Regions from separate parts of the Sphingomonas sp. CCH15-F11 genome, predicted to be linked through region 2. Evidence: predicted binding sites of a transcription regulator. Region 2 holds the regulator's gene; each other region holds the start of a gene.
The links. Region 2 encodes LexA, which represses DNA repair genes until DNA is damaged. Its sites were predicted from a motif close to GTTCCNCNCTTGTTCT; they were not measured.
Positions count from the first base shown of each region.

Region 1: a site for LexA is predicted at 3,933-3,948, ahead of AX709_RS09230 (S24 family peptidase). Genes of this name have one in related genera too.
Region 3: a site for LexA is predicted at 2,130-2,145, ahead of recA (recombinase RecA). Genes of this name have one in related genera too.

Region 1 covers NZ_LSKG01000100.1:35,963-43,517, reverse strand. Annotated here, with positions in the region: gene AX709_RS09245 (translocation/assembly module TamB domain-containing protein) at 1-872, opposite strand, end outside; gene AX709_RS09240 (autotransporter assembly complex protein TamA) at 869-2,824, opposite strand; gene AX709_RS09235 (hypothetical protein) at 2,900-3,112, opposite strand; gene AX709_RS09230 (S24 family peptidase) at 3,265-3,864, opposite strand; gene AX709_RS09225 (hypothetical protein) at 3,982-4,164, shown strand; gene AX709_RS09220 (hypothetical protein) at 4,161-4,475, shown strand; gene AX709_RS09215 (hypothetical protein) at 4,479-5,231, opposite strand; gene AX709_RS09210 (TIGR04063 family PEP-CTERM/XrtA system glycosyltransferase) at 5,252-6,493, opposite strand; gene AX709_RS09205 (hypothetical protein) at 6,557-6,748, shown strand; gene AX709_RS09200 (putative O-glycosylation ligase, exosortase A system-associated) at 6,741-7,555, shown strand, end outside.
Region 2 covers NZ_LSKG01000180.1:47-7,601, reverse strand. Annotated here, with positions in the region: gene trpC (indole-3-glycerol phosphate synthase TrpC) at 1-750, shown strand, start outside; gene moaC (cyclic pyranopterin monophosphate synthase MoaC) at 754-1,224, shown strand; gene katG (catalase/peroxidase HPI) at 1,441-3,645, opposite strand; gene AX709_RS17650 (molybdopterin molybdotransferase MoeA) at 3,832-5,046, shown strand; gene lexA (transcriptional repressor LexA) at 5,101-5,778, shown strand; partial or broken gene AX709_RS17640 (ComEC/Rec2 family competence protein) at 5,772-7,555, opposite strand, start outside.
Region 3 covers NZ_LSKG01000165.1:120-7,674, forward strand. Annotated here, with positions in the region: gene AX709_RS16505 (glutathione S-transferase family protein) at 214-840, opposite strand; gene recA (recombinase RecA) at 978-2,054, opposite strand; gene AX709_RS16515 (response regulator) at 2,183-2,551, opposite strand; gene AX709_RS16520 (hybrid sensor histidine kinase/response regulator) at 2,591-4,984, opposite strand; gene AX709_RS16525 (M13 family metallopeptidase) at 5,083-7,146, opposite strand; gene AX709_RS16530 (DUF2062 domain-containing protein) at 7,204-7,555, opposite strand, start outside.

The sequences.
Region 1 (7,555 bases), on a different contig from region 2:
CCCTTCAGCAAGGGCGACGGGTTGGCGGTGCCGACCAGGCGATAGTCGCCGGCGCGGTTGGTCAGGCGCAGGTCGGCGAGCGAAAGGTCGCCGGCGCGGGCGATCGCGCGCCCCTGCCACCCCCGCCAGCGCCCGTCGCCGGCGATACGCAGCATCAGCGGGCGCGAGATGCCGGTCAGCCCCGCGAGCACGCCGCGCGCGCCGCCGCGCGCGGCGAGGTCGAGATCGAACCGGTCGCGGTCCGGCTCGGCATCGAGCATCAGCCGCACGACATCGCTCCCCGCGACGTCGAGGTCCAGGCGCACCAGCGCACGACCCGAACGGATGTCCGCCCGCCCGGCCAGCCGGCCGGTCCGCTGAACCCCGCCGATCCGTGGGCCGAAGACCAATCGGTCGATCCGCAGCATCCCGATGCCGATGTCGAACCCGGGCAGGATCGGCCCCTGTCGCCCCGTCGCGCGCGGCTCCGGCAGGCGGACGAGCAGCGCCTGCGGCGCCACGAGCGAACGGATTTCGAGCCGGTTGCGCGTCCAGGCAAAGGGGTTCCAGTCGAGATCCGCCCGCGATACGCGCAGCACCAGCCCCTTGGGATCATAGATCCGCACGTCGATCAGGCGCGCGCGCCCATAGATCGAACCGTCGATCCGGCCGATCCGGTAGGTGATGCCGTTGCCCGGGCGCAGGGCGGCGATGCGGTCGGCGATCAGCCGATGTCCCGGCGCGGTGTCGAGCAACAGGAGCGCCGCCGTGCCGATCGCCACGATCGCAAGCAACAGGCCCGCGATCAGCCGCCACCCGCGACGGCGTGGTCGGATCGCCGACCCGCCCGCCATGTCGTCGCCGGCCGCGACGTCATCGGTTTCCGCGCTCAAAACGCCTGTCCCAGCGAGACATAGACCGCGACCCGCGGATCGCCGGGTTGCGGGTTGATCGGCGTGCCGACGTCGACGCGGATCGGGCCGAAGCTCGAATAATATCGCGCGCCGACCCCCGCACCATATTGGAAGCGCGAAAAGCCGGGAAGTGCCGACGTGTAGATGTTGCCACCGTCGAGAAACGGCACGATCCCGAAATTGCCGAACGCCTTGATCCGGCCCTCGAGCGCGAATTCGGTCAGGCTGCGGCCGCCGATCGGATCATTGTTGAGGTCGCGCGGACCGATATCCTGAAAGCCGTAGCCGCGCACCGATGCACCGCCGCCGGCATAGAAACGCCGGGACGGTGCGATCGCGTCGCGCGGCGCGCCCCCGATCGTTCCCAGTCGCACCCGGCCGGCCAGCACCACCGCGTCGCTCACCGGGTAATAGCCGCTCACGTCGAACTGGACGCGGGCATAGCCGAATGCCTTTCCGCTCAGTGAAAATTCGGGCGAGACGCGCGTACCGATGCGAAAGCCGCGGGTCGGGTTGAGCAGGTCGTCCGAGCCGTCATAGGTCAACGTCGTCGGTGCGGCGGCGATGAAGAAGACGCGGCGGCGCGGCTCGCCGGTGGCGAGGATGACGTCGCGCTCGTCCGATGCCGCCAGCTCGGCACCGATCGACCAGGCCCAGGTCTTCTGGAAGAAGATGTTGGTCTGTCGTTCCAGCGAGGCCGACAGGAGCAGGGTGTCCGCCTCGAACGCATCGCGCTCGAGATGCGCGGCGACGAGCTGTGCGGTCAGGACGCGGTCGCGCCCGTGGAAATTGTTGCGGCGGAACACGACCGAGCCCAGCTGTTCCTGGGTGCCCGCCACCGCGCGCAGCGACAGCGCGCCTTCGGGGGGGAACAGGTTGCGGTGGGTCCAGCTGATTTCGGAGCGCGCGCCTTCGCCGGTGCCATAGCCGAGCTCGCCCGCGATGGTGCGCGGCGGCGCGCGCTCCAGCACGACCGACAGGTCGACCACGTCGGGTTGTTCGCCCGGCACCGGCGTGACCCGCACCGACGACACGAGCCCGGTCTGGACGATCGCGCGCTGCAGGTCGTCGACCGCGCGCACGTCATAAAGGTCGCCTGTATCGAAGCGTGCGATGTCGGCGATATGATCGGCATCAAAGACGCGGTTGGGCGGCGTGAGGATGCGGCCGAAGCGGCGCGCATTGCCCGTGGCGACGTCAAGCTCGACGCGCGCGGTGTTGGTCGCGTGATCGACGGTCAGGACCGGGTCGCCGATCCGTGCAAAGGGAAAACCCTGCTCCCCCGCCTCAGCGCGCAATCGCGCCTCTGCCGCCGCCACCTTGTCGGCATCGAGCGGATCTTCGGGATTAACCGAAAAGGCGCGGCGCAGCTCGGCTGCGCGCGGCCCCGCCTGGTCAATCCCGGCCAGGTCGACCGCGCTCACCCGGAACACCGGCCCGGGCATGGCGGTCAGCGTGACGGTGAGCCGGTCGCCGGCGCGTTCGACGCCCGTGTCGACGCGTGCCGCGTAGAAGCCCTTAGCGCGCAGCAGCTCGACGACCAGCTCGGCATCCTCGCGCGCGCGGCGGTCGAGCTGTGCGCCATTGGCGGGGGCGTCTTGTCCCGCGCGCAGCGTCGAGCTTTCCTCGAAACGCTGCAGGAACAGCGGATCGGCGATCCCGTCGAGCCCCGCGAGCTTGTAATCATAGCGGATGTCGCGAAACTGGCCCGCCGAAGCGTCAGCCTGGGCGTCTTCCGCGCCCGGCGTCAGATCGGGCCAATCGACGCCGAGTTCCGGCAGCGGCGCCATCGGCGAAGTCGGGTCCAGCCCCTCTGGCTCGGCATCGGCGGGCGGCGCGGATGTCTGCGCGCGCACGGATCCCACCGGAACGATGGTGGTGACGCCGGCGACGATCAGGCACAGAATGTTGGGCCACGCGCGCCACGACATGACGCGTCCTAGCCGCAAGCGGCGGCCGGGGACAATCGCTAACCGTAGGGCACCGTGCGCACCGCGACGGATCGATCAATGAACCGGGCCGATGACCCGTTCGTCCGCCATCAGATCGATCAGCCGACCGATCTGGCGCCAGCGGCAGAAATGCAGGTGATTGCCGATGTCACGGCTGCGATCCGCGCGTAGGGTGGCTTCCTCGAACGCACCCTCGCCGTAGAGCGCAATGAGTTCATTGGCGAGCGCGACCTCGCTCGAATCGGTGAGATAGGGGTAAGCACGCATCGTCGCGCGCCGCTACACGCTTCATGCCACAATGTCGATCGCCGCGCGCATCGCGGATCACGATGGTAAAGGGCGCGAAATGGGCCGGTCATTTCGTCCCGCGACGGCACGCCGGCGTCCCGCGCGGAGACGCGCGGGACGCCGGCGGGGCATCAAAGACGGCGGCTCAGCCAGACCACCCGGCCGACCGGATCGACCAGCGCGGGATCGAGTTCGCGTGGCGGATAAGCGGGATTGTCGCTGGCGATCTCGACGCCCGATCGCGTGCGCCGGACCCGCTTGACCGCCAGCCCCTCGTCCAGCCGGACGACCATCAGCCGCGCCGTCCGCATCAGCCGGACATCCCCGCGATCGACGAGAATCTCGTCCCCGTCGGCGAGCGTCGGCAGCATCGAATCGCCATGCACCCGGATGACCGACGCCGCCCCCGCCCGGACGCCCAGCATCCGCAGGAACGCAGCATCGAAGCGCATGGACCCGGTTGCGCCCTCGCCATCCACGACCTCGCCGGGACCCGCCGATGCCGCGACATCGAGGCGCGGCACCGCCGCCAGTTCGGGCGCGGCACGCCCGCCGAGCACGGCGTCGGCGACACCCAGATAGCGCGAAAGCGTGCGACGATCCTCCTCCGCCAGCCGGCGTGGGCTGCCCCGCTGCACGAACTGCTGGAGATAGGCAGCATTACGTCCGATCAGCCGCGACAGCGCGGCGAGGCTTTCACCCCGTTCGGCGGCGAGGCGGGTAAGGGCCATACGCGGATCGGCTGCATTCATATTGGCACCATACTCGTAGGAAATTTCCTAGACAAGTTGGAAATGGCGGAACAGGACAAGAACATTGAGCGAATCGACGAGGAAAGGCTTCGCAAGATGTTGCACAGGATCGAGCGGTATCTGACCCGGACCGCGACACCCCCGACCCGATTTGGCCGGCTGGTCGCCCGCGACCCGAGGCTGGTGCTCGACATGCGGCGCGGGCGCGAGCCCGGACCGGCGATGATTCGGCGGATCGAGGCCTTTCTGGCCGCGCAGGACGAAGGGGCACCGCAATGAGCCGGGGACCGGATATCGGCACGGCGCTGGCCCGCGCGATCCTGGCCAACGCGGAACGCAACGGGGTGCAGATCGAGCCCACCCGCCACGACTGGACGCGCTGGGCGAGCGCCACCTTCACCGGCGCGCGCCATGAGCTTGGCTTCACCGCCGCTGCGTCAGCGCGGCTCGACGGCTGGCTGGCCGGGCTGGCGGAAGCCGAACTGCCGATTCGCGGGCATCTGGTCGCCGACCTGCACGTCGCCGGGGCAAAGCGCGACGCGGAGAAGGTGATTTTCGACCTCGAGGCGCTGACCGTCGAGGATCGCTGACGATCAGTGCTGGGCGGCCATCCGACGCAAGGACGCCAGTGTCGCCTCAAGATTGCCGCGATCGCGCGGCCGCGACGATGCCGGAGCGGTCGCGGGGCGATAGGGCGGCCGTCCGCGCCGGGCCACGCCCTGTTCCAGCCGGGCGAGCAGCGCGTGAATGGTCGCTTCGGTTTCCGGCGTCGTGATCGGCGGCTCGTCCCGATATTCGGGCGCGACCGGAGCGGGTGCAGGCGGCAGTTCGAAGGTCGCGATACGGACGCGATCCGCTGACCGTTTGGCCGGTCGCGTTCCCTTCGCATAGGCGATCAGCGGCGTTTCGAGGTCGCTGGGAAGCGGCATTTCATCGTCGCCGAACGGGTTGGCGTCGTCGGGCAACGGTTCGAGCGGCATCGGTCGCGTGGCGATCACCGGCGCGCGCACCTCCAGAAATGGCGTCCCCAGGTCGCGCGTCGCCAACACCGGCTCGCGCGCGGGCGGATCGACCCGACCGAGCAGCTTGGGCGGCGCGGCAAGCAGTCCCGCCAGTCCCGGGTGCCGGGGACGCAGCAACGCCCAGCCGCGCACAAGCGCCCAGACGAGCCCGGCGGCGATCCATGCAGCTGCGAACATCAATGCCATGCGCGCCATCAGCCCGAGCGGCGGCGCCGCGGCGGGGACGAGCGCGGACAGTCCCGACATACCCACCATCGCCTCCACGCGCGCGGCCGGCACGCTGGCGACGCATGCCGCCGCGATCGTCGCGGCGGCAACGGCCATTATCGGGACAAAGGACTGATTCAACCTGGCTGGAACGGTAAACGCGACCATGACACACCCGTTTCGGCGGCTTCGACGAGCCCTTGATAGACCGGTTGATAACGCGAAATATTTGACGACCAGTTACGCTCGCGTTCGACGAACTTGCGCGCGCGCGCGCGACGCGCATCCCAGCACGGCCGATCCGCCAGCAAATCGGCAAGCGCCGTTGCGATGGCCATCGGATCGTCCGGCGCGAACAGCGTCCCGGTGTCGCCGTCGCGAATCAATTCGCGATGACCGCCGACATCGGACGCCGCCACCAGGCGGCACTGCGCCATCGCTTCGAGCGGCTTGAGCGGGGTCACCAGGTCGGTCAGCCGCATCCGCTTGCGCGGATAGGCCAGGATATCGATGACGCTGTAATAGCGGTCGACCTGATCATGCGGCACGCGACCGATGAAATGAATGTGCGCGGCCGCGGCCGACGCCGCCGCCTGGGCGCGCAGCTCGGCCTCCTGCGGGCCGCCGCCGACCAGGATCAGCCGCGCGCCGGGGCGGCGGGCGACCAGTGCGGGCATCGCCGCGATCAGGTCGTCGAGCCCCTCATAGGGATAGAAGCTGCCGATGAAGCCGATCGTCTCCGCGCCCTCCAGACCCAGCTCGGCGATTAGCGCGGCATCGGGCGGCGGCGGCGCGCCGAACAGATGCAGGTCGACCCCGTTGGGCGAAACGATGATCTTGCGACCGTCCACGCCGCGCGCGACGAGGTCGCGCTTCAGCCCCTCGCAGATGACGGCCACGGCGTCGGCCCGACGCACCGCCCAGCCTTCGGCCCAGCGGGTCAGGCGATACCGCGCCGAGCCCTCACGCCCGGTGCCGTTGCCGACGGCTGCGTCCTCCCAGAACGCCCGGATTTCGTAGACGAGCGGCACGCGCAGCGTCCGTGCCGCGCGCAACGCGGCGAGCGCGTTCAGCACCGGCGAATGCGCATGCAGCACGTCCGCTCGCCACGCGCGCGCGACATCGACGATCCGGCGGGCAAAGCCGTCGATCTCCCGCCATTCGCCGAGCGGCGTCGGCGCGGGATTGGGCGCCGGCGTGCGGAAGAAGCGCAGGCCGTCGATCGTTTCCTCGCTGACCCGCATGTCGCCCTGGCGCGGCCCGGTGACGCCCGCCACATCCCAGCCGCGGCCCTGCGATGCCTTCAGGATCGCGCGGGTGCGGAAGGTATAGCCGCTGTGCAGCGGCAGGCTGTGGTCGAGCACGTGCAGGATGCGCATGGCCGGTTCCCTGCCATGCCAGTGTTTAACGCCGCGATAACTCGACCCGGCCTAAACGGGGCCATGATCGACAATTTCTCGCTCGCGGTCAGCCACGGCCTGATGTTGCTGGCGGCGTGGCTGCTGCTGCGCCGGCCGGACCTGGATCGCGAGGCTGCGGGCGGACGCGGTGCCCGCGCGGCACCGGGCGGGTGGCGCCGGCGCGCGCGCCCGGAAGCCGGTCCGGAAACCCGCCCGGAAATCCGCGATGCGTGACTATTTCTTCCTGCTGTTCCTGGCGTTGATCTTCGGCGCGGGGTTCCGGCGACCGTTCCTGTTCGTGCTCGCCTATGTCTATATCGACATCGTCGCGCCGCAGCGGCTGACCTACCTGTTGCTCAATTCGATCCCGATCTCGCTGATCGCGGCGGGGCTGGCGGTCGCGGCATGGGCGGCGTTCGACGACAAACGCGACACGCGTGTCGCCCCGCGCCAGCTGGTGATGGCGATGCTGCTCGCCTATTGCTGGTACACGACGCGCAACGCCGATTTCCCGATCGAGGCGGCCGACAAATGGGACTGGGTGTGGAAGGCGCTGGCCTTCGCCATCTTCCTGCCGCTGACCTTGCGCACCCGGCTGCGGATCGAGGCGCTGCTGCTGTTCATGGTCCTGTCGGCGTCGTCGATCGTCATCGTCGGCGGCATCAAGACCTTGGCGTCGGGCGGGGGCTATGGCGCGCTCAACCTGATGGTCGCCAACAATGCCGGGTTGTACGAGGGATCGACGATCTCGACCGTCGCAATCGCGATCGTGCCACTGGTGCTGTGGCTCGGCCGCTTCGGCACGATCATCCCCGCCGACCGGCGCACCCGCTGGTTCAGCTTTGCGCTGACCTTTGCCTGCCTGCTGATCCCGATCGGCACCTCGACCCGGACCGGCGTGCTGTGCATCGCACTGCTCGCCGCGCTGATGCTGCGCGATGTACGTCGCCGCGCCGCCTATCTGGCGGGCGTCATGGTCCTGGGGCTTATCGCGGTGCCCTTCCTCCCCGCCGCCTTCACCCAGCGCGTCTCGACGATCGG
Region 2 (7,555 bases):
GCAGATGTCGCCGAACGGCGCGCGCGCGTGACGCTTGCCGAGCTCGACGCGCGCATCGCCGCTCAGGATCCACCACGCGGCTTCCGCGCCGCGCTCGATGCCCGCGCCGCCACCGGCTATGGCCTGGTCGCCGAGATTAAGAAAGCGAGCCCGTCAAAGGGGCTGATCCGCGCCGACTTCGATCCGCCGGCGCATGCGCGCGACTATGCCGCGGGAGGTGCCGCCTGCCTTTCCGTGCTGACCGACGAGGCGTTTTTCCAGGGCCATGACGACTTTCTGGTCGCCGCGCGCGCGGCATGCGACCTGCCGGTGCTGCGCAAGGATTTCATGATCGACCCCTGGCAGGTGGTCGAGGCGCGCGCGCTGGGCGCGGACGCGATCCTGATCATCGTCGCCGCACTCGACGATGCGCAAATGGCGGAGATCGAAGCGACGGCCTTTGCGCACGGCATGGACGTGCTGGTCGAGGTGCACGATGCCGAGGAGATGGCGCGCGCTGCCGGGCTCAGGTCACGACTGATCGGCGTCAACAACCGCAATCTGAAGACGTTCGAGGTCGATTTCGACAACACACTGCGGCTGATCGACCTGGCCCCGCCCGGCTGCACCTTCGTCGCCGAAAGCGGTATCGCCACTCGCGATGATTGCGACCGGCTGGCCGAACGCGGCATCCGCTGCTTCCTGGTCGGCGAAAGCCTGATGCGTCAACCCGACCTGGCTGCCGCGACGCGCGCATTGATCGGCGGCTGAGCGATGACGGGCCTCACCCACCTCGATTCCGACGGCAACGCCCGGATGGTCGACGTGGCGGACAAGGCGACGACCCGGCGCGAGGCGGTGGCGGAGGGGCGCATCGACATGGCCGATGACGCGCGCGCCGCGATCCGCGAGGGGCGTGTGCCCAAGGGCGATGTGATCGCCGTCGCGCGCGTCGCCGGGATCATGGCCGCCAAACGGACGAGCGAATTGGTGCCGCTGTGCCATCCCCTGCCGCTGGCGGGCGTGACGATCGACTTCACCCTTGATGATCGCGGGGTCGCCGTCCGCGCGACCGCGATCACTTCCGGGCAGACCGGGGTTGAAATGGAGGCACTGACCGCGGTGTCGGTGGCGCTGCTCACCCTCTACGACATGGCCAAGGCGCTCGACCGGGGCATGGTGATCGGCGGGGTGCGGCTGCTCTCGAAACGTGGCGGCAAGTCCGGAGACTGGCGGGCAGCGTAACGGGAAGCGCCCTTTCCTCTTCCGCACGCTTGCGGGGGACTGATAGGCGGTGGTCGGTGAAGCGCGTTTCTCGACTTCGCTCGAAACGAACGGATGGCGCGTTAACGGCAAAGGCCCGTTCGTTTCGAGCGAAGTCGAGAAACGCAGCCCCAACTGCCCCGAAAGAAAAGGCCCCCGGCATCGCTGCCGAGGGCCTGTCTTTCCCAGCCGCGAAACTCAGGCGAGATCGAAGCGATCCGCGTTCATCACCTTCGCCCACGCCTTGACGAAAGCGTTGACGAAATGCGCTTCCGACCTGCCCTCGGCATAGACTTCCGCCTGCGCGCGCAGCACCGAGTTGGAGCCGAACACCAGGTCGACGCGGGTGCCGGTCCATTTGGCCTCCCCGGTCTTGCGGTCGCGGGCGACGAAGATGTCCTCTGATTCCGCCGAAGGTTCCCACTTCATCGCAAAGCTCGAATTGAGCAGGTTGACGAAGAAGTCGTTGCTGAGCGTGCCGACCCGGTCGGTGAACACCCCATGCTTGCTGTCGCCGTGATTGGCACCCAGCACGCGCAGGCCACCGACCAAAGCAGTCATTTCGGGCATGGTCAGCGCGAGCAGATTGGCACGGTCGACCAGGTTCTCCTCCAGCGTCCGCACCGGCTTGTGCGCGGCATAGTTGCGGAAGCCGTCGAATTTCGGCTCCAGCGGCTCGAACGAGTCCGCGTCGGTCATTGCGTCGGTCGCATCGGTGCGGCCCGGCGCGAACGGCACGGTCACGTCATGACCAGCCTTCTTTGCCGCCGCCTCGACCGCCGCACAGCCGCCGAGCACGATCAGGTCGGCGATGCTGACTCGCTTGCCGCCCGCGGCCGACGCGTTGAACTCAGCCTGGATACGCTCGATCGCCGCCAGCGCCTGGGCGAGCTCCGCCGGCTCGTTGACCGCCCAGTCCTTCTGCGGGGCGAGCCGGATGCGCGCCCCATTTGCCCCGCCGCGCTTGTCCGAATTGCGATAGCTCGCCGCCGAGGCCCACGCGGTCTTGACCAGGCGCGAGATCGAGAGCCCGCTGTCGAGCAGCTTCTGCTTGAGCGTCGCGATATCGCCCGCGTCGATCAGAGGGTGATCGACCGCCGGCACCGGGTCCTGCCAGATGCGCGGTTCGGCGGGCACTTCCGGCCCGACCAGCCGGTTGATCGGACCCATGTCGCGGTGGGTCAGCTTGTACCAGGCTTCCGCGAACGCCTTGGCGAACTGGTCCGGGTTTTCGTAGAAGCGGCGCGAAATCTTCCCATATTCCGGGTCGAAGCGCAGCGACAGGTCGGTCGTCAGCATCGTCGGCTTGTGCATCACGCCGGGCAGGTGCGCATCGGGGATATCCGCGACCGCATCCTTGGCGACCCATTGGTGCGCGCCGGCAGGGCTCTTGGTCAGCTCCCACTCATGCTCGAACAGGTTCTTGAAATAGAGGTTCGACCATTTGGTCGGCTCCTGTGTCCAGGTGACTTCCAGGCCGCTGGTAATGGTGTGCTCGGCATTGCCCTTGCCGTAGCTGTTCGCCCAGCCCAGCGCCTGGAGCTCGAGCGCCGCGCCCTCCGGCTCGGGACCGACATATTCGCCCGGATTGGCCGCCCCGTGCGTCTTGCCAAAGGTGTGGCCACCCGCGATCAGCGCGACGGTTTCCTCGTCGTTCATCGCCATGCGGCCAAAGGTTTCGCGGATGTCGTGTGCGGCGGCGACCGGATCGGGATTGCCGTTCGGGCCCTCGGGATTCACGTAGATCAGCCCCATCTGCACCGCGCCCAGCGGGTTTTCCAGCTCGCGCTCGCCTGAATAGCGGCCGGTATCGGCCAGCCATTCGCGCTCGGGTCCCCAATAGACGTCCTCTTCGGGCTCCCACACGTCGGCGCGGCCGCCGCCGAAGCCCGCCGTCCGGAAACCCATCGATTCGAGCGCGACATTGCCGGCGAGTACCAGCAGGTCCGCCCAGCTGAGCGCCCGACCATATTTCTGTTTGACCGGCCACAACAGCATCCGCGCCTTGTCGAGATTGGCGTTGTCCGGCCAGCTGTTGAGCGGGGCGAAACGCTGCTGCCCGGCACCCGCGCCACCGCGCCCGTCACCGATGCGATAGGTACCCGCGGCGTGCCACGCCATGCGGATGAACAGCGGACCGTAATGACCGAAATCGGCCGGCCACCATTCCTGCGAATCGGTCATCAGCGCGGTGATGTCCGCCTTCACAGCGGCGAGATCCAGCGCCTTGAACTCGGCGACATAATCGAAATCCTCGCCCATCGGGTCGACGAGCGGAGAATTCTTGTTGAGGATCGAAAGATCGAGCTGGTTCGGCCACCAAAGCCGGTTGGTCATGCCGAACAGGACGGCCGCGCCGTCCATGTGATTGCCGTGGATCGGGCATTTCGATTCGACGTTCATGGCTTCTCCAATCCTGCAGTTTTGCTCTGGGAACTTGGTCTCTCTCTGCCGCGGAGGATTGCGCCGGCTTGCGGATTCGTCCAGACGTTTAATCCGGTCAGACTGATCGAAAGCGGCTGAGAAACGATCGCCGAAATCGCCCGACGCCGCTTTTCTCAGGGGTCAAACCCGCTAGAGCACGTGGCGATGAACGCCGCTCCTCCGAATTCCGCGCCGCTGGCCGTTGCCGAAGCCCAGCGCCGCCTGCTCGCACTCGCCGGACCGACGCCCGTCGAACACGCCGCCCTGCACGCCGCGGCCGGGCGCTGGGCCGCCGCCCCGGTGCAGGCCGCGCGCACCCAGCCGGCGAGCGACCTGGCGATGATGGACGGTTATGCGTTGCGCTTCGCCGATCTGGGGGCACCGCTCCGGATCGTCGGGGAAAGCGCGGCCGGCGCGCCCTTCACGGGGCAGGTCCGCATCGGTCAGGCGGTGCGGATCTTCACCGGCGCGCCCGTGCCCGCCGGGGCGGACACGGTGCTGGTGCAGGAGGAGGCGCTGCGCGAGCGTGACCGGCTCAAGCTCAGCGGCGAAGGTCCGGCCGCGATCGGCGCGAACATCCGGCCGCGCGGGCTGGACTTCGTCGCGGGCGCGCCGCTGATCGCGGCGGGCGCGCCGTTGACCCCACCGTGTATCGCGCTGGCGGCGATCGCGGGTCACGCCAGCCTGCCCGTCCATCGCCGGCTGCGCGTCGCGATCGCGGCGACCGGCGATGAACTGGTGCGGCCCGGCGATCCGATCGGTCCGGCGCAGCTGCCCGAAAGCAACGGGGTGATGCTTGCCGCGATGCTGGCCAACCTGCCCGTCGACCTGATCGACCTCGGCATCCTGCCCGATGATCTCGATGCGCTGACCGCGGCGTTCGGCACGGTCGACGCCGACCTGCTCGTCACCAGCGGCGGCGCGTCGGTCGGCGACCATGACCTGGTCCGCCCGGCGCTGGCGGCGGCGGGTGTCACGCTCGATTTCTGGCGGATCGCGATGCGGCCGGGCAAGCCGTTGATGGCCGGCACGCGCGGCGCGATGGTGGCGATCGGCCTGCCCGGCAATCCGGTTTCCGCATTCGTCACCGCGACGCTGTTCGTCCTGCCGCTGATCCGGGCACGGCTGGGCGCGCGCGATCCGTTCCCGGCGATGACGACCGCGATGCTGGGGGTGGCCCTGCCTCCCAACGGCCCACGCGCGGACTATCGACGCGCAATGCGCGTCAACGGCATTGTGGTCGAGCCGGCGCGACAGGACAGCTCGATGCTCCACGCGCTCGCCGACGCGGACTGCCTGATCGTGCGCGCGCCCCACGCTCCGGCCGCTGCGCCCGGCGACTCGGTGGAAATCCTGCCGCTCGCGCCCGCTGGTGCTTGACAGCGTTCCCCGCGTTTCCTAAAAGTTCCGGGTCTGTTCCGACGGAGAACCCCGATGCTCACGCGCAAGCAGCATGAACTGATCTGTTTCATCTCGGATCGCCTCGCCGAAACCGGGGTGTCGCCGTCGTTCGAGGAGATGAAGGAGGCGCTCGACCTCAAGTCGAAGTCGGGCGTGCACCGGCTGATCAGTGCGCTGGAGGAACGCCATTTCATCCGCCGCCTGCCCAATCGCGCCCGCGCGCTCGAAGTGCTGCGGATGCCCGAGCGACCGGAAGCCAAGAAGGGCAAGGGCGCTGCCGCCACGGGTACCCCGCCGAGCCAGGCACCGCAGCGGCCAGCCCCCGCCAACGACGTGATCGAAATTCCCCTCCACGGCCGGATCGCGGCCGGCGTGCCGATCGAGGCGATGGAGGGGCAGCAGATGCTGCCGGTGCCCGCCGCGTTGCTGGGCGCGGGCGATCATTATGCGCTCGAAGTCGCGGGCGATTCGATGGTCGAGGCCGGCATCCTCGATGGCGACTATGCGCTGGTGCGTCGGACCGAGACCGCGCGCGACGGTGAGATCGTCGTGGCATTGATCGACGAGAACGAGGCCACGCTCAAATATTTCCGTCGCGAGGGCGCGATGATCCGGCTCGATCCGGCCAATCGCAGCTACGATCCGCAACGTTACCGTCCCGACCAGGTGCGCGTACAGGGGCGGCTTGCCGGGTTGCTGCGTCGCTACTGACCGGAAGAACGCCGAGAGCGTGAGGTCACGCGTGGCGGTTGCACCGTTGCAGGGTCGAGCCAGGGATGGCGATCGCCGGGCCGGCGCACCGTCGTCACCCGGCCTGCGCCGAACGCGATCGCGACCCCGCCGGTTCGCGCCAGTGTCGCGCGATCCAGCTTCAGCCAGCGCGGCGTGCAGCGACGCGGCAACCGCCGCTCGCTGACGATGATGTCGACATCGCGACACAGCCGAACGATTTCGGCGATGGGCACGAGATAGCTGCTGCGCGTCGCGGCGATCCGCCAGCGTCGTGCGCCTTCGCGATGCTCCACCACACACAGGTCGCGGTTGCATCGCGCGGCGGGATGGGTATCGAGCGCATCCGCCGCGCCGTCGACGCCGCTCGCCTCACCCAGGATCGAGCGGACATAGTCGCCCGATCGCGCGCGCAGCAGCGCCAGGCCGCCGTCATCCGTGCGCAGCGCCAGATGGCGGCCGTCGCCGGTCACGACCAGATCGGGCGGCGGCGTCCCCAGCGCCCATACCGCGCCGATCAACAGCGGCACGGCCCCCCAGCGTCGCCACCGCGTCCGCCACAGCATCAGCCACAACCCGCCGGCGATCATCGCGGCAAACGCCCCGGCGGGCATCGACGGCAGCGTCGCGATCGCGCCGGGCGCATTGGCGGTGGCGTGCGCGATCGCGAGCAACAGGTCGAGCGCGACGCCCGCGATCCACCAGAAGGGCGCGCCCAGGCCGATCGTGTCGGCGATCAACGCCATCGCCTCGACCGGCATGATGACGAACGTCGTCATCGGGATGGCGATGATATTGGCGAGCGCGCCGTACAGCCCGGACTTGTGGAAATGGAACAGTGCGATCGGCGTCAGCGCCGCCTCTACGGCCAACCCGGTCAGCAGCGTCGTGCCGAGCGCACGGACCAGCCGGCGCGCGCCGCTCTCCTCGCGCCGCGCGAACCAGCCCTGGACGCGCGGATGCTCGTGCAACGCGACGATCGCGGTGACGGCGGCGAAGCTGAGCTGGAAACTCGGGCCGACCAGCGTTTCGGGAAAGATGAGGAGCACGATCGTCGCGCCCGCCGCGATCAGCCGCAGCGTGATCGCCTCCCGCCCGATCGCCAAGGCGGCGAGCACCAGCAGGGCGGCGATGCACGACCGCACCGTCGGCACCTCCGCGCCCGTCAGCCAGGTATAGCCGATTGCCGCCAGCCCCGCCGCGCCCGCCGCCACGACCGGCAAGCGCACGCGCAACGCGAGCCACGGGCTGAGCGCGAGCAGGCGGAGCATGACGAGCATCGTCGCGCCCACCACCGCGGTCACGTGAAGGCCGCTGACGGACAGCAGGTGCGCCAGGCCCGACCGCCGCATCGCCTCGGCATCGTCGTCGGCGATGCCGCCTTCGTCCCCGGTGGCGAGCGCCGCGGCAATGCCGCCGCCGCTGCCCGGCAGCCGGCTGCGGATATGCGCCGACAGTCGATCGCGAAGCGGCGCACCCGCGTCTGCGCCGGGGGTGACGAGCGCCACGCGCCCCAATGCCCGCCCGGTCGCGCCCAATCCCTCGAACCAGGCGACGCGCGCAAAATCATAGCCTCCGGGCACTCCGGCGAGGGGCGGCGGCACCAGCCGTGCGCGCAGGCGGACCCGCGCGCCGCGTCGCACATCGGCGGGCAAATCCGTGTCGGCCACGTTGACGCGCAGGCGCGGCGGCAGGCCCGACCCCGGCAGCGTCGCGATGCGCAGTCGGACGATCTCGCGCGCGGGCAGCGGCTCCACCC
Region 3 (7,555 bases), on a different contig from region 2:
TCGACCCGCTCTCCAGCGACTTCCTCGTCACCCCGGCCTTGTGCCGGGGTCCACGGAGCTACACGTCACAACCGTCGGGACTGCGCGGCTCGCGGGACCCGGCACAAGGCCGGGGTGACGAACGTTGATTCCGAGCAAAGTCATCTTGCTCTAAAGCCCCGCCACGACACGCGCGCTTCGGTAAACTGCACTCAGGTGGAGTGTCTTAACCCCTCACGCATAGGCATAGGGGCCGCCGCGTGCCAGTGCCGCCTGATAGGCCGGGCGGGCGTGGATCGTGTCCAGCCACGCAATCGTCGCCGGGCGCGACGCGTCGAGCCCGGCACGGCTGCGCGCCGCCTCGAGCGGAAAACTCATCATCACGTCGGCGGCGGTGAACTGGTCGCCGGCAAAATAGGGCCGCGCCGCCAGCTCGGTCTCGACATAGTCGAGATGGACGTCGATCATCGGCTGGATCCGCTTCATCGCGGGCTTGCCCATCAGCGGCACCCGGCTCAGCACCAGCTTGACCAGCAGCGGCGGCATCAGCGACCCTTCCGCATAATGCAGGAAATAGCGGTAGCGCAGCGCGGAGTCGCGATGCGCGGGCGCACCCAGTCGGCCATCGGCGCGGTCGACCAGATATTCGACGATCGCGCCGGTTTCCGCGACCACCGTGTCGCCGTCCTGGATGACCGGCGACTTGCCCAGCGGGTGGACCCGGCGCAGCGCGGGCGGCGCCAGCATCGTCGCGGCATCGCGTGCATAACGCTGCACCTCATAGGGCAGCCCGAGCTCCTCGAGCAGCCAGAGCACGCGCTGCGAGCGCGAATTTTCGAGGTGATGGACGACGATGGTCATGGCGTTCCCCGGTGATGACGGCCCCGACCTGCTAACCGGGTTCGCCCCAAAGCGAAAGGACAGCCGGAAATGCCGACTGTCCTTTGCTGACCCCAGCGTCGCGTGCGCCCCGTCCCTTCACGGCCGGGCGCGCGTGATCAGGCGTCTTCCATCTCGTCTTCGGGCCCGCCGACCATCAATTCCTCGGCGACCTTGTCGGTACGCGCGCGGATCGCGGCTTCCAGCCGGGCACAGACCTCGGCATTCTCCTTGAGGAAATTCTTGGCGTTCTCGCGTCCCTGGCCAATGCGGATGCTGTCATAGCTGAACCATGCGCCCGATTTCTCGACCAGCCCGGCCTTGACGCCCAGGTCGAGGATCTCGCCGATCTTCGACACGCCCTCGCCATACATGATGTCGAATTCGACCTGCTTGAACGGCGGCGCCACCTTGTTCTTGACCACCTTCACCCGCGTCGTGTTGCCGATGATCTCGTCGCGATCCTTGATCTGGCCGGTGCGGCGGATGTCGAGCCGGACCGAGGCGTAGAATTTGAGCGCATTGCCCCCCGTCGTTGTCTCGGGATTGCCGTACATCACGCCGATCTTCATGCGCAGCTGATTGATGAAGATGACGATGCAGCGCGATCGGCTGATCGATCCGGTCAGCTTGCGCAGCGACTGCGACATCAGCCGCGCCTGCAGCCCGACATGGCTGTCGCCCATCTCGCCCTCGATTTCCGCACGCGGCACCAGCGCCGCGACCGAATCGACGACCAGCACGTCGATCGCGTTCGATCGCACCAGCGTGTCGGTGATCTCCAGCGCCTGTTCGCCGGTATCGGGCTGCGAGACGATCAGCTCGTCGATATTGACGCCCAGTTTCTTGGCATAGACCGGGTCGAGCGCGTGCTCGGCATCGACGAACGCGGCGGTACCGCCCATCTTTTGCGCTTCGGCGATCACGTGCAGCGCCAGCGTCGTCTTGCCCGAGCTTTCCGGACCATACACCTCGACCACGCGCCCGCGCGGCAGCCCGCCGATGCCGAGCGCGATGTCGAGCCCGAGCGAGCCGGTCGAGATCGCCTCGATCTCGATCTTCTCGCGGCTGCCCAGCTTCATCGCCGAACCCTTGCCGAATGCGCGGTCGATCTGGGCGAGCGCGGCGTCGAGCGCCTTCTGCCTGTCGTTGGAGACTGCCATCTTGCTATCAATCACCTTGAGCTGAGCCGCCATGCGGAGCCTCCGTCGCTAGAGCAAGCGCGCGAAACGTTCAATGCGCTGGCGACGTTGTATATGCTTTGTTCCGCGAGAACAAGTGGGGAACTTATGGTCGTCGCGGTCCCTCCGGCGATGCGACCAATTCAGCTTCCGGCGGTCATGTTCTCGGTCAGGCGGTCGAACGCCGCGCCGACCGCGTCGAGCGTGAACGGCTTGGCCAGCACCGGGTGCCGGCCGCCGCCGATCATCTCGCCGCTGCCGCCCGTCGAGACGATGAACGGGATGCCCGCGCGGGTCAGCCGCTCGGCCACGGGCGTACTATGCTCGCCGCCGCGCAGATGGAGGTCGAGGATTGCCGCGTCGATGTCGCCCGCATCGATCCGCGCGAGCGCGTCCTCGACGGTGTCGGCCACGCCGGCGACCTGCTTGCCGAGCACGTCGATGAAATCCTCGAGCATCATGGCGATGAGCGGCTCATCCTCCACGATCAATATGCGCTCCAGTTTCGTCATCTTCCCGCCTTCTCCACCGCGGGCGATGCCCGATCTGTTCTAGCTGCCGCGCAACACGTCGCGTGCCGCCTCGCCAAGCTGTTGTACCGAAAAGGGTTTCGGCAGAAACGTTACGTTGTCAAGGTCGATCGAACGCCGCAGCTGCTCCTCCGCATAACCCGACATGAACAGGATCGGCAGGTCGGGATATCGCTCACGCACATGCCGGGCCATCGTCGGCCCGTCCATTGACGGCATTACCACATCGGAGATCAAAAGGTCCGGGCGCGGACATGTTTCCAGCAATTCGAGCGCAGCCTCGCCATTTTCGGCGACCAGTACGGTATAGCCCTGTCGGCCCAGGCCGCGCTGCGCGACGACACGCACCATGCTGTCGTCCTCGACCAGCAGGATCGTCTCGGTGCCCCACATGTCGGCGGCCTTTTCGCGACCGCGCACGGCGGCGCTGATCTTGCCCGGCGTGTCGGCGGCATGGACGGGCAGATAGATGGTGAAGGCGGAACCCTCGCCCGGCACCGATTCGGCAAAGATGTAGCCGCCCGACTGCTTGACGATGCCATAGACCGTCGACAGCCCCAGTCCGGTGCCCTTGCCGACCTCCTTGGTCGTAAAGAACGGCTCGAAGATCTTGGGCATCACGTCGGGGGGGATGCCGGTGCCAGTGTCGGAGATGCGCAGCGCCGTATAATCGCCGATCGGCAGGACATCCTCGTCCATCGCGCGCACCTGCGATGCGGGCACGCCCATCGTCTCGATGGTCAGCGTGCCGCCGCCCTGCGGGTTCTTCGCCAGCATGGCGTCACGCGCATTGACCGCCAAGTTGACGACCACCTGCTCGAGCTGTCCGGGGTCGGCGCGCACCAGGCCCAGGTTGCGGCCGTGCTGGACGACCATGTCGACCGTCTCGCCCAGCAGCCGCTTGAGCAGGTTCGACACCTCCGAAATGATGTCGGGCAGCTGCAACACCTGCGGGCGCAGCGTCTGCTGGCGCGAAAAGGCGAGCAGCTGGCGGGTCAGGCTCGCGGCACGGTTGGAATTGGCTCGGATCTGCTGGATGTCGTCATAGTCGCTGTCGCCCGGCGTGTGGCGCATCAGCATCAGGTCGCAATGGCCGATGATCGCGGTCAGGATGTTGTTGAAATCGTGCGCGATGCCCCCGGCGAGCTGGCCGATGCCCTGCATCTTGTTCGCCTGGGCGATCTGGCGCTTGAGCGTCGATTCCTCGCCGCTGTCGCGGACCGCCAGCACCACCGCCGCATCGCCCAGCCCGCGCGCCCCCGCCAGCATCACCGCCACCGGATCGTCGGGCCGGTCCTTCAGCCGCACCGCCATGTCGGTGGAATAGGCCGCCCCGTTGGCAAAGCGCCGCACCGCGTCGGACAATGCCGCCTTGTCGTCGCGCACGACCAGGTCGCTGGGGTACAGCGGCGGCGCGTCGGGGTTGATCGACGCGACCCGCATGAACCCCTCGTTCATGTGGACGAAGCGCCCATCGCGGTCGATCAGCGCGATCGCGATCGGCAGCATCGCGATCAGCGATCGCAGCTGCCCGACCGCCGCCGATCCGCTGGCGGGCACCGTCGGGCCGGGCTCCTCGTCGTCCAGGATGGCGACCGGCATCGGCATGTTGTCGCCCTCGAGCAGCGGCAGCTGCACGACGCGCAGCGGGTTGCCCTCCATCCCCTCGCGCTCGAACCGCACCAGCCCGCGCGAATCGGCGGTCAGGAACCGGGCGAAGTCGCGGCCTTCGGCGGATGTTTCGGCACTTCCCGTCGCGCGTGTCCCGAACACGCGGTTGGCGGCGCGGATCCGGCCATTGGGCTCGATCAGCACGACCATGATGCCCGCCGCGCCCAGGCGATCGCCCATCGGCCCGCTGACAAGGGCGGCGAACTGGCTGGCCAGGTCGGCGGCGGCGGTGCCGACGAAGCGCCACACCAGCGCATGGTCGCCCGCGCGGAACAGGCTGACCTGGAACCGGCGCCCCTCGCGCTCGATCGCGACGGGTTCGGCCACCCCGTCGCGCCACGCGGTCCGCACCGCTTCGCGCAGCGCCGCGCGCCCTTCCCCGTCGACGGGCAGCTCGGGCGGGGCGGCATAGCTGTCGAACAGGTCGGCGAAGCGGGGATTGGCGCAAACGAGCGTGCCGCTGCGGTCGGTTACGGCAATGGCGTGGTCGCTCGCGTCGGCGATGGTGCGGACGATCGACCAGTCGGTGATCGCGGTCGGCGCGGCGGGCGTGCGGCGGGCATGGTTGGCGATGGCCAGCACGATCGCACCGACACAGACGCCGGCCGCGCCGAAACCGGCCGCGATCAACGGGTTGCGCAGCGCGAACAGGACGATCGCCGCCGCCAGCAGCGCACCGATCAGCGCGATCAGCCACGCACCGCGCGACGATATCGGGGGGGAAGGTTCGGGAAGCGATGCCATGATGCCGGACGCTTGTCTTGCGCCCGGCATCGCGGGTCAAGCGGCTTCACCCCGCCCGGATCACCGCTGATCCGATCGGGGCGGGCCGATCTCGCGGGTTACCAGATCCGCACGCGCTGCGCGGGCGCGAGGTACAGCTTGTTCGCCGCCGCGGGCTTGTACGCGTCATACCACGGCTCCAGGTTGCGCACGACCGCAACCCGCTGTTCCGACGGCGAATGCGGATCGGTCAGCAGCCGCTGCGCGAGATTCTGCTCGCGATAGTTGCGCCGCCAGATCTGCGCCCAGCCCAGGTAGAAACGCTGGTCGCCGGTGAAGCCGTCGATCACCGGCGCGGGCTTGCCGCCCAGCGACGCCTGGTACGCCTGATACGCCACCGTCAGTCCCGCCAGGTCGGCGATGTTCTCGCCCAGCGTCAGCTTGCCCTGCACCCGCTTGCCGGGAAGCGGCTCATAGGCGTCATACTGCTTGACCAGCTGATCGGTCAGCGCGGTGAAGCGCGCGACGTCCTGCTCGGTCCACCAGTCGGTCAGCGCGCCGTTGGGATCGTATTTGCGGCCCTGGTCGTCGAAATGATGGCTGATCTCGTGTCCGATCACCGCGCCGATGCCGCCGTAATTGACCGCAGGGTCCGCGTCGGGGTCGAAAAAGGGCGGCTGCAGGATCGCGGCCGGGAACACGATCTCGTTCATCACCGGATTGGCATAGGCGTTGACCGTCATGGGGGTCATGAACCACTCCCATTTGTAGATCGTCTGGCCCAGCTTCTGGATGTTGTAGTCATATTCCCACTGGTTGGCGCGCAGCGCGTTGCCGAACGCGTCGCCCGCGACGATCTTCAGCCCCGACATGTCGCGCCACTTGTCGGGATAGCCGATCTTGGGGGTGAAGGCGGCGAGCTTCTGGCGCGCCTTGACCTTGGTTTCCGGCGCCATCCACTCGAGCGCGTCGATGCGCTTGCCCATCGCCTCGGTGACGTTCTTGACCAGCTGGTCCGCCGCCGCCTTGGTCGACGCCGGGAAATAACGCGCGACATAGACCTGGCTGACCTCGTCGCTCAGCGCGCCGGTGGCGAAATCGACCGCGCGCTTCCACCGTTCCTCCTGCTGCGGCGTGCCCGACAGGGTGGTGCCATAGAAGTTGAATGCTTCCGCATCGAACGCGCTCGGCAGCACCGCGGCGAAATTGTCGAGCGACCGGACGATCAGCTGGTCCTGCAGCACCGTTACCGGCGCCTCCGAAATCGCCTTGGCGATGCCGGCGACTGCGCTCGGCTGGGCGACGATGACACTGTCGACATTGGTGCCCGCGGCCTTCAGATAGGTCGGGAAGTCGAAGCCCGGGGCCAGCTTGGCCAGCTCGGCCAGCGAAAGCTTGTTGTACGTCTTGTCGGCGTCGCGGCTCTCGATCCGGGTCCAGTGCGCGGTCGCGATCTTCGTCTCGTGGTCCAGGATCGCCTTGGCGCGTGCGGCGGCGTTGGCCTCGCCCGCCAGCGTCAGCACCTTGGTCAGGTGCGCCAGATACGCGTTGCGCGTCTCGACCAGCTTGGCGTCGGTCGACAGGTAATAATCGCGGTCGGGCATCCCCAGGCCCGACTGGCCCAGATTGGCGGCATAGATGTCGGGCTGCTTGTCGTCGGGGCCGACATAGCCGCTGAACGGTCCGCCCGCGCCGTTGCGCTGTGCTTCGGCGACCAGCGCGGCATAGCCCGCCTTGTTGTCCTTCAGCGCCTTGATCTTGTCGAGCCACGGCTTGATCGGGGCCAGCCCCTTGGCATCGATCGCCGCGCGGTCGAGGAAACCGGCATAGGCCATGCCGATCCGTGAAGTGGCGTCGCCCTTGCTCTCCTCGAGGATCGCGCGCGTGCGCGTCTTCGACAGCTCGTCGAGCACGGTGAACATGCCGTAATTGGACTTGTCGGCGGGGATCGGCGTGTTCTTCGCCCAGTTGCCGTTGGCATAGGCATAGAAGTCGTCACCGGGCGCGACGCTGCGGTCCATGCCGGCAGCATCGAATCCGAATGTGCCGATTTCGGCGGCGGGTGCGCCCGGCGCGACCGGGGCGGGTGCCGCCGCACCCAGCGTCGTCACGCCCCCGGTGGTGCAGCCCGCGACCAGCGCGGCGGTGGAGGCAAGCGCGAGCAACGAACAGGTGAAACGCATGGATTGGCATCCCCATCTGGTGTGAATGCCGCTGTCTTAGCCCACTGATACGCTCAGTCAATCGCGCCGGGGGGCCTGCCGCCGGCTGCGCCGCCACTTGCGGACGATCCACCACCGCCAGCCGAGCACCGCCAGCCCGTAGCCGACGATCGCCCCGCCCAGCGCCAGCGCGACCAGCCCCGTCGCGGTCGCCGGCCCCGCCTCGACCAGCAGCCAGTCGAGAAAGCTCGCATCCGCCGCCATGCTGGTCGAGATCGGATTGCCCGGCACCTGCGCGTCGAGACGCAGGATCCAGCGGCCGACCCAGTAGGCCGCGACCCAGATCGGCGGCGTGGTCAGCGGATTGGTCAGGAACGTCGTCGCCGCGGCGACCGGAATGTTGGCGCGGAACGGAAAGGCGAACAGCGCC